2 regions of the Rhizobium sp. PRIMUS64 genome follow, and region 2 is predicted to be linked to the other one. Evidence: predicted binding sites of a transcription regulator. Region 2 holds the regulator's gene; the other holds the start of a gene.

Region 1 (4,356 bases), on a different contig from region 2:
AACCAGGCCGAGGACGGTATAGAAGCGGCGCTTGGCGACCATCCGGTCCCAGGCGGTGCCGATCTCCTTGGTGCTCTGCATCTGCGGCTGTGTATCGGCAATAGTCATCAACGCCTCGCCTACTTCATAATTCTATCCTCAAATCGGAATCGATTTGAGGATAGAATTACGCAGCAATTCAAAGTGCTACAGCGTCCTTTGCGCGTCTAAGACGCGCGGCGCCGTAGTCAAAAGATAGAGGGCGGCCGTTGCCGGCCGCCCTCATTCGAAACGGCTCGATCAGCCGCCGATGGCAGCTTTGCGGACGTCGACGACGGCGTTGTAGAAGTCGTGCTTCACGGGCGCGTAGCCCTTGTAGTCGCCGCCTTCGACAGCGGCGAAGCACTTGTGATCCTTCTCCGGCAGAGCCGTGAAGAAGGCTGCAAGCTTCGTCTGCCACTCTTCGCCCAGAGCATTGCGAACGACGAGCGGGCCGTTCGGGATCAGCGGCGAACGCCATACTTCGACCAGCTTGTTCGGATCGACGGCGCCCTTGTCGACTTCCTTGCGGAAGGTACCGGAGGTGTAGCCGTCCTTGAAGTCGCCGATGCCCGAGCTATCGTCGACGGCAATGTCGACCTTGCCGTCATAGGCAGCGAGAAGGTTGTTCTCGTGACCGCCGTTGAACTGGGTCGAGGCGAAGAACTTGTCGTTCGGCATGCCCGTGTCCTTCGGGATCTGCGTCAGCGGAACGAGGTAGCCGGACGTGGAATCCGGATCGGCGTAGCCGAGCTTCTTGCCCTTGGCGTCCTTGATGGACTTGATGCCGGAGGACTTCAGAGCAAGGCCGATCGAGTAATAACCCGTCGAGCCGTCCTTCTGCTGCGTCGTCAGGATCGGCGTGACAGCCTTCGAATCCTTGATGTAGACGGCGGCGTAGCCGGAGGCGCCGAGTTCGGCGAAGTCGAGCGTGCCGCCGAGCAGGCCCTGGATCACGCCGTCATAGTCGGCGGCCGGGAAGAGCGAAACCTTCTCGAAGCCGAATTCCTGCTTCAGGTGGTCGGCAAGGCAGGCATAGTTGCGCAGGCGGTCGGTTTCGTTTTCGCCGCCGAGGATGCCGATGCGGAATTCCTTCAGGTCTGCAGCGTGGGCAGCGCTGGCGAGCGCGAAGAGCGCCGTTGCCGCAAAGAGTGCTTTCTTCAACATGTTCTCTCCTATTGACCGGTGTCCCCGGCCTTCCCGTTACGAAGAAGTGTGCCCTTGACGCGGGCGCTCGATCGCGGCTGCCTCTCTCAGAGGCCGGCCAACGCCAGCGGCTGTGTGCCGGCGGATTGATGGTCTGCCCGCTCGGGGGCGATATTGATCGATGTCGAGGTCACCGTTTCGTCGATGCCGGCGCCGTCCTTGTCCGTCCCGTAGATTTCCTTCACCGCTTCCGCGGTCAGCTCCGAGGGCTTGCCGTCGAAGACGACGCGGCCGCCGGCCATGCCGACGATGCGCTCACAATAGTTGCGGGCGGTGTCGAGCGTGTGAAGGTTGGTGATGACGGTGATGCCCTCGCGCTCGTTGATATCGCGCAGCGCATCCATGACGATCTTGGCGTTCAGTGGATCGAGCGAGGCGATCGGCTCGTCGGCGAGAACCATCTTCGGGTTCTGCATCAGAGCGCGGGCGATCGCCACGCGCTGCTGCTGGCCGCCGGAAAGCGTGCCGGCTGCCTGCAGCGCCGTCTGCTCGATGCCGAGGCGTTCGAGAGCCGCGATGGCATGCACGCGTTCCTCGCGAGTGAAGATGTTGAGCAGGCTCATAAGCGTCGAGCGATGATTGAGGCGGCCAAGCATGACATTGGTGAGGACGTCGAGGCGCGGCACCAGGTTGAACTGCTGGAAGATCATCGCGCAGTCGCGCTGCCAGTTGCGCAACGCCTGGCCGCGAAGCCCGGAGACCTCGACGCCGGCGAAATGAATGGAGCCGGAGCTCGGCTCCTGAAGGCGGTTGATCATGCGCAGCAGCGTCGACTTGCCGGCGCCGGAGCGGCCGATAATGCCGACCATCTGGCCCTGAGGAATGGCGAGCGTGACGGAATTGACGGCGAGCTTTTTTCCGAAACGACGTGTGACATTCTTCAGCTCGAACATCATGCTCTTCCCTTGCGATCCAGGCCTTGGTCAGCATCGCATTAGTCCCGCTTGATGAACCTCGCATGTCATATTTGTGTAAGTCCTGTCACAATTCTCCGCCCCTATATCGGGGGTTTAACCGCCGTAACGGGATAGAAAATCTTCCGCGCTCAGGTTGCGGAAATCGGAGAGCGCCTGGCGTAGCCGGTCATGCTCCCAGTCCCACCAGGAAAGCCTGTCCATCCGTTCGCCGACCTCTCTTGGAAAGCGCTCGCGGATGAGCTTTGCCGGCACGCCGCCGACGATCGTATAGGGCGAGACGTCCTTCGAGACGACGGCGCCGGCTCCGATCACCGCGCCGTTGCCGACGTTGACGCCCGGCAGAATGGTCGCCCCGTGGCCGATCCAGACGTCGTTGCCGATCGTCACGCGGTTTGCGCGCCGCCAGGCGAAGAAGTCCGTCTCCATATCGCCATCCGGCCAGTAGTCGGCGGCGCGATAGGTGAAATGATGCAGTGTCGCGCGCCAGGTCGGATGGTTGGTGGCGTTGATACGCACGGCGGCGGCGATATTGACGAACTTGCCGATCGTCGCACACCAGACGGAGCCGTCCTGCATGATGTAGGAATAGTCGCCGAACGTGGCCTCGCTGATGCGGCAGCGTTCAGAGACCTCCGTATAGCGCCCGAAGGTAGAATCGCTGACGGACGCCGTCTCATGAAAATAGGGCTCGATACCCAGTTTGCGGCTCATGCAGCGATCTTTCTGGGTGAGAATTGCTGGACGTCGAGGATGCGGTCGGCGACGGCTTCGCGCACCTCTTCGTCGTGGAAGATGCCGAGAAGGGCCACCCCCGCCTTCTTCTTTTCCGCGATCATGCCGACGACGACGGCACGGTTCCTGGCATCGAGTGAGGCTGTGGGTTCGTCGAGAAGCAGGATCGTATGCTCGGTGATGAAGCCGCGCGCGATGTTGACGCGTTGCTGCTCGCCGCCGGAGAAGGTGGCGGGCGGAAGCTGCCAGAGCGTTTCCGGCAGATTGAGCCTGGCAAGCAGGGCGCCCGCCTTTTCCCGCGCGGTGACGGCGTCCTCGCCGCGTGCCACCAGCGGTTCGGCAACCACGTCGATCGCCGCGACGCGCGGCACGGTGCGCAGGAACTGGCTGACATAGCCGAGCGTATCGCGGCGGACGTTGAGCACGGTGCGCGGATCGGCGGAGGCGAGATCGACGATGCGGTCATTGTGACGGATGAGGATCTGGCCGGTGTCGACGGCATAATTGCCGTAGATCATCTTGAGCAGCGAGCTCTTGCCGATGCCCGATGGGCCACCGAGCACGACGCATTCGCCCGATGCGACCGAGAAGGCGACATCGGAGACGACAGGTAGCTTGATGCCGTCGCGCAGATGCATGGTGAAGCTCTTCGAGACTTCGGAAACGACGAGGGGCGTTGCCATGATTTCTTCTTCCTTGGTTTAGGACCTCAGACCTGCAGGATCGAGGAGACGAGCAACTGCGTGTAGGGTTCGCGCGGATCGTCGAGCACGCGGTCGGTAAGCCCGTGTTCGATGACGTAGCCGTCCTTCATCACCATCATCCGGTGCGAGAGCAGGCGGGCGACGGCGAGATCGTGGGTGACGATGATGGCCGAGAGACCAAGATCGTTGACGAGGCCGCGGACCAGATCGAGCAGGCGCGCCTGCACCGAGACGTCGAGGCCGCCGGTCGGCTCGTCCATGAAGACGAGCCGCGGCCCGGTGACAAGGTTGCGGGCGATCTGCAGGCGCTGGCGCATGCCGCCGGAAAAGGCGCGCGGCTGATCGTCGATGCGGTCGGCGTCGATCTCGACGCGTTCGAGCCAGTCGATCGCCGAAGCGCGGATCTTGCCGTAGTGCCGGTCGCCGATCGCCATCAGCCGTTCGCCGACATTGGCGCCGGCCGACACCGTCATGCGCAGGCCATCCGCCGGATTCTGGTGCACGAAGCCCCAATCGGTGCGCATCAGGAAGCGCCGCTCGGCCTCGTTCATGCGGTAGAGGTCGCGGTAGCTGCCGTCGCGCATGTGATATTCGACGCTGCCGGTGCTCGGCAGCAGCCGGGTGGAGAGGCAGTTGAGCAGCGTCGTCTTGCCGGAGCCGGACTCGCCGACGATGGCAAGCACTTCGCCGGGCCAGAGCTCGAAGGAGACGTCGCGGCAGCCGATACGGTTGCCGTAGAATTTCGAAACGTCATGGACTTTGAGAAGCGGGGTATCGCT
Region 2 (4,356 bases):
TTAAACATTATGAATATGTTGACGGAAGCTGCAGTTGAAAAGGCGCTGGATCAGAAGATGAGCAACGTCCCGTATAAGATGATCGGAAAGGATGTCTCGGTTTATTACGGCGAGAAGCGCGCGCTTTTCGATGTGAACCTGAACGTCCGCGAAAACACCGTAACCGCCCTGATCGGCCCGTCCGGCTGCGGCAAGTCGACCTTCCTGCGCAGCCTCAACCGCATGAACGACACGATCGACGGCTGCCGCGTCACCGGCAAGATCACGCTTGATACCGACGATATTTATGATCCCGATATCGACGTCGTCGAACTTCGCGCCCGCGTCGGCATGGTCTTCCAGAAGCCGAACCCGTTCCCGAAGACGATCTACGAAAACGTCTCCTACGGCCCGCGCATCCATGGCCTTGCCAAGTCGAAGGCCGATCTCGACCAGATCGTCGAGACCAGCCTGCAGCGCGCCGGTCTCTGGAACGAAGTCAAGGACCGCGTGCACGAATCCGGCACCGGCCTGTCGGGCGGTCAGCAGCAGCGCCTCTGCATTGCCCGTGCCGTTGCCGTCAGCCCTGAAGTCATCCTGATGGACGAACCCTGCTCGGCGCTCGACCCGATCGCCACTGCCAAGGTCGAGGAGCTGATCCACGAGCTGCGCGAGAACTACACGATCGTCATCGTCACCCACTCCATGCAGCAGGCCGCGCGCGTCTCGCAGCGCACCGCAATGTTCCACCTCGGCAACCTCGTCGAGGAGAACGACACCGACAAGATGTTCACCAATCCCGACGATCCGCGTACCCAGGACTACATCATGGGCCGTTTCGGCTGATTTTGGCGACGCGAAGCCTTCCCGTTATTCGAGGATAAAGCCCCATGGCATCGACACATATTTTTTCTGCCTATGATGATGATTTGAAGTTCCTGTCCAGGCGGATTTCCGAAATGGGCGGCCTGGCCGAGCAGATGGTCAGCGAAGCCGTGCGCGCCCTCGTCAACGGCGATACCGCGCTGGCGCAGAAGGTCATTTCGGACGATGTGATCCTCGATCACGCCGAACGCGAAATCGGCGACAAGGCGATCGTCACCATCGCCCGCCGTCAGCCGATGGCTTCGGACCTGCGCGAAATCATGGGTTCGATCCGCATCGCCGCCGATCTCGAACGTGTCGGCGACCTCGGCAAGAACACCGCCAAGCGCGTCATCGCCGTCCAAAGCACCGGCGTTCCCCGCAAGCTTGCCCGCGGCCTCGAGCATCTGTCCGAGCTGGCGCTCGTCCAGCTCAAGGAAGTGCTCGACGTCTACACCAATCGTTCCGCAGACAAGGCGAATGCGATCCGCGAACGCGACAACGAGATCGACGCGATGTACACCTCGCTGTTCCGCGAGCTCCTGACCTACATGATGGAAGATCCGCGCAACATCACCAGCTGCACGCATCTTCTCTTCTGCGCCAAGAACATCGAGCGTATCGGCGACCACGCCACCAACATCGCCGAGACGATCTTCTACATGACGACAGGCGCGCAGCCGGAAGGCGACCGTCCGAAGGACGACAGCGCCAACACCGTCGGCGCGGTGACGGAATAGCCGCCCGGGCCAGTCGCCCGGACCAGTCAATTGCGTGCGCGCCCGTCCGGGCGCGCAAAGAGGTCGCAGCCAATTTCTGAATTTGCGCAGGATGCATTGCTTAAATCACCCCCGATTTAAGGATCATGCGCGAGGAGACCGACACGCATGATCCCGAGAGTTGCAGTTGTTGAAGACGAGGAAGCCCTCAGCGTGCTTCTTCGCTACAATCTCGAAGCGGAAGGCTTCGAGGTCGATACCATCCTTCGTGGCGACGAAGCCGAAATGCGGCTTCAGGAGCGCACGCCCGATCTTCTCATCCTTGATTGGATGCTGCCCGGCGTCTCCGGCATCGAGCTCTGCCGGCGTCTGCGCATGCGGCCGGAAACCGAGCGCCTGCCGATCATCATGCTGACGGCGCGCGGCGAAGAGAGCGAGCGTGTTCGCGGATTGTCGACGGGCGCCGACGATTATGTCGTTAAGCCCTTCTCGACCCCCGAGCTCGTTGCCCGCGTCAAGGCGATGCTGCGCCGCGCCCGCCCCGAGGTGCTGTCGACGGTGCTGAAATGCGGTGACATCGAGCTCGACCGCGAGACCCATCGCGTCCATCGCAAGACCCGCGAAGTCCGCCTCGGCCCCACCGAATTCCGCCTGTTGGAATTCCTGATGTCGTCACCGGGTCGGGTCTTCTCCCGCTCGCAGCTTCTGGACGGCGTCTGGGGCCACGATATCTATGTCGACGAGCGCACCGTCGACGTCCATGTCGGCCGCCTGCGCAAGGCGCTGAATTTTTCCAACATGCAGGACGTCATCCGCACCGTCCGCGGCGCCGGTTATTCGATGGAAGCCTGAGGGCTTCCATTTGAGTTGCTGACAAATCCCTGGCAAAACCGCGACGTCATCCTCGGCCTCGTGCCGAGGATCTGCGCTCGGCACAAGGCCGAGCATGACGGAGGAAAACCTGAGCTTCCATCCAGCAACAAAAAAACGGGCCACTCGGCCCGTTTCTGCATTCTAACGATGGTCAGCCCGCTCAGCTGGCCCGCGCGGCTGCCCGGCGGCGTTCGTTGACCGGCTGGTAGGCAAGCTTCTGGTGATAGCTGCAATAGGGCGAATTGTCGGGGGATTCGCAGCCGCAGAAATGGAAGTCGTCCTTCAGCGGATCGCCGACCGGCCACTTGCAGGTGCGTTCGGTCAGTTCCGTCAGGCCGAGGCGTCGGGAAATCGGCACGACCACGTTGCCTCTCGGCACGTATTCCATTTCCTCGATCGTTTCGATCTCGATCTCTTCCTTCAGCATGGTCGCGCCCTGCTGGCGGGTAACGGTGCGCGTGGCGACCCGTGAGGCGTAGTTCGGCGCGCGCGGCGCCGACGTATTGCGCTTCGGCGTTCGTGCGGCGGTGTTGGTGCCGCCGGCCTTGGCACGGCCCGGAAGGCTCAGCCGGTGCACTTTGCCGATGACCGCATTTCTGCTGACTCCGCCAAGCTGCGCAGCGATCTGGCTGGCGCTCAGTCCTTCGGCCCAAAGTTTCTTGAGTTTCTCGACCCGCTCGTCTGTCCAGTTCATGCCCTGTCTCCACCTTTTGCGTTGGTGATGGCAGAATCCCTCACCGTTGTCCCGGGAGCTCCGAAACAAGAAACGCTTGATCAATTTTGGTGACTAGTTCCGCCGCATGCAGTCTAGTAATTGATCTTTAACCTAGTGTGAGGCTGACTCCGTGACAAGAGTCGCATGAATCCGGATGAATCGAATTCGTAGTTTTCCCCAACTTGCTGCCTCTGCGTGGCATTTCTGCAATAATGCCTGTTGAAGACTGAAAATGCCGCTGTACACCCTTGCTGCATACGCTAAGGGCGCAGTTTTGTTGACATTGCAGCGCGAAAAGGAAATAGTGCCCCTCGCCGCCGCAAGGCGGCATTTTTGATTTTTCGGGCCTGGTTTCCTTAGCCGGAGTCATTGCCCGGCAACTTGATGGAGATCGCGCCATGGCTGAAGCCGCGCCGCTTTATGACACCTATTCTCGTGCCCCGCTGCGGTTCGAGCGAGGCGAGGGCGTGTGGCTGATCACCGAAAGCGGCGAGCGATATCTCGATTTCGGCGCTGGCGTTGCCGTCACGTCAGTCGGCCACAGCAATCCGCATGTCGTGGGCGCACTGAAGGAGCAGGCCGACAAGGTCTGGCACCTGTCGAACATCTATGAGATCCCCGGTCAGGAACGTCTGGCAAAACGGCTGACGGACGCCACCTTCGCCGACAAGGTGTTCTTCACCAATTCGGGTGCCGAGGCGCTCGAATGCGCGATCAAGACGGCGCGCCGCTATCAGTTTTCCAAGGGCCATCCCGAGCGCTTCCATATCATCACCTTCGAAGGCGCCTTCCACGGACGGACGCTGGCGACGATCGCTGCCGGCGGCCAAGAGAAATATCTCGAAGGCTTCGGCCCCAAGGCGCCGGGTTTCGATCAGGTGGCTTTCGGCGACATCGAAGCGGTCCGCGCCGCGATCACCGATGCCACGGCTGGAATTCTCATCGAGCCGGTGCAGGGCGAGGGCGGTGTCCGTCCTGCCACCACCGAGTTCATGAAGGCGCTCCGCCAGCTCTGCGACGACAACGGCCTGCTGTTGATCCTCGACGAGGTCCAGACCGGCATCGGCCGCACCGGCAAGCTCTTCGCCCATGAATGGGCGGGCGTGACCCCCGACATCATGGCTGTCGCCAAGGGCATCGGCGGCGGTTTCCCGCTCGGCGCCTGCCTTGCCACATCAGAGGCCGCCTCCGGCATGAAGGCCGGCA

Evidence for each region. Region 2 encodes PhoB, which activates phosphate uptake and scavenging genes when phosphate is short. Its sites were predicted from a motif close to TGTCATNNANCTGTCAT; they were not measured.
Region 1: a site for PhoB is predicted at 2,184-2,200, ahead of phnC (phosphonate ABC transporter ATP-binding protein). Genes of this name have one in related genera too.

What each region holds. Positions count from the first base shown of each region.
Region 1 is NZ_JALBGX010000168.1:6,932-11,287, forward strand. It holds gene phnE (phosphonate ABC transporter, permease protein PhnE) at 1-108, opposite strand, end outside; gene phnD (phosphonate ABC transporter substrate-binding protein) at 280-1,185, opposite strand; gene phnC (phosphonate ABC transporter ATP-binding protein) at 1,272-2,117, opposite strand; gene MOV76_RS34920 (DapH/DapD/GlmU-related protein) at 2,235-2,852, opposite strand; gene phnL (phosphonate C-P lyase system protein PhnL) at 2,849-3,556, opposite strand; gene phnK (phosphonate C-P lyase system protein PhnK) at 3,583-4,356, opposite strand, start outside; gene MOV76_RS34935 (alpha-D-ribose 1-methylphosphonate 5-phosphate C-P-lyase PhnJ) at 4,356-4,356, opposite strand, start outside.
Region 2 is NZ_JALBGX010000182.1:6,925-11,280, reverse strand. It holds gene pstB (phosphate ABC transporter ATP-binding protein PstB) at 10-825, shown strand; gene phoU (phosphate signaling complex protein PhoU) at 870-1,583, shown strand; gene phoB (phosphate regulon transcriptional regulator PhoB) at 1,731-2,414, shown strand; gene MOV76_RS35845 (GcrA family cell cycle regulator) at 2,596-3,129, opposite strand; gene MOV76_RS35840 (aspartate aminotransferase family protein) at 3,549-4,356, shown strand, end outside.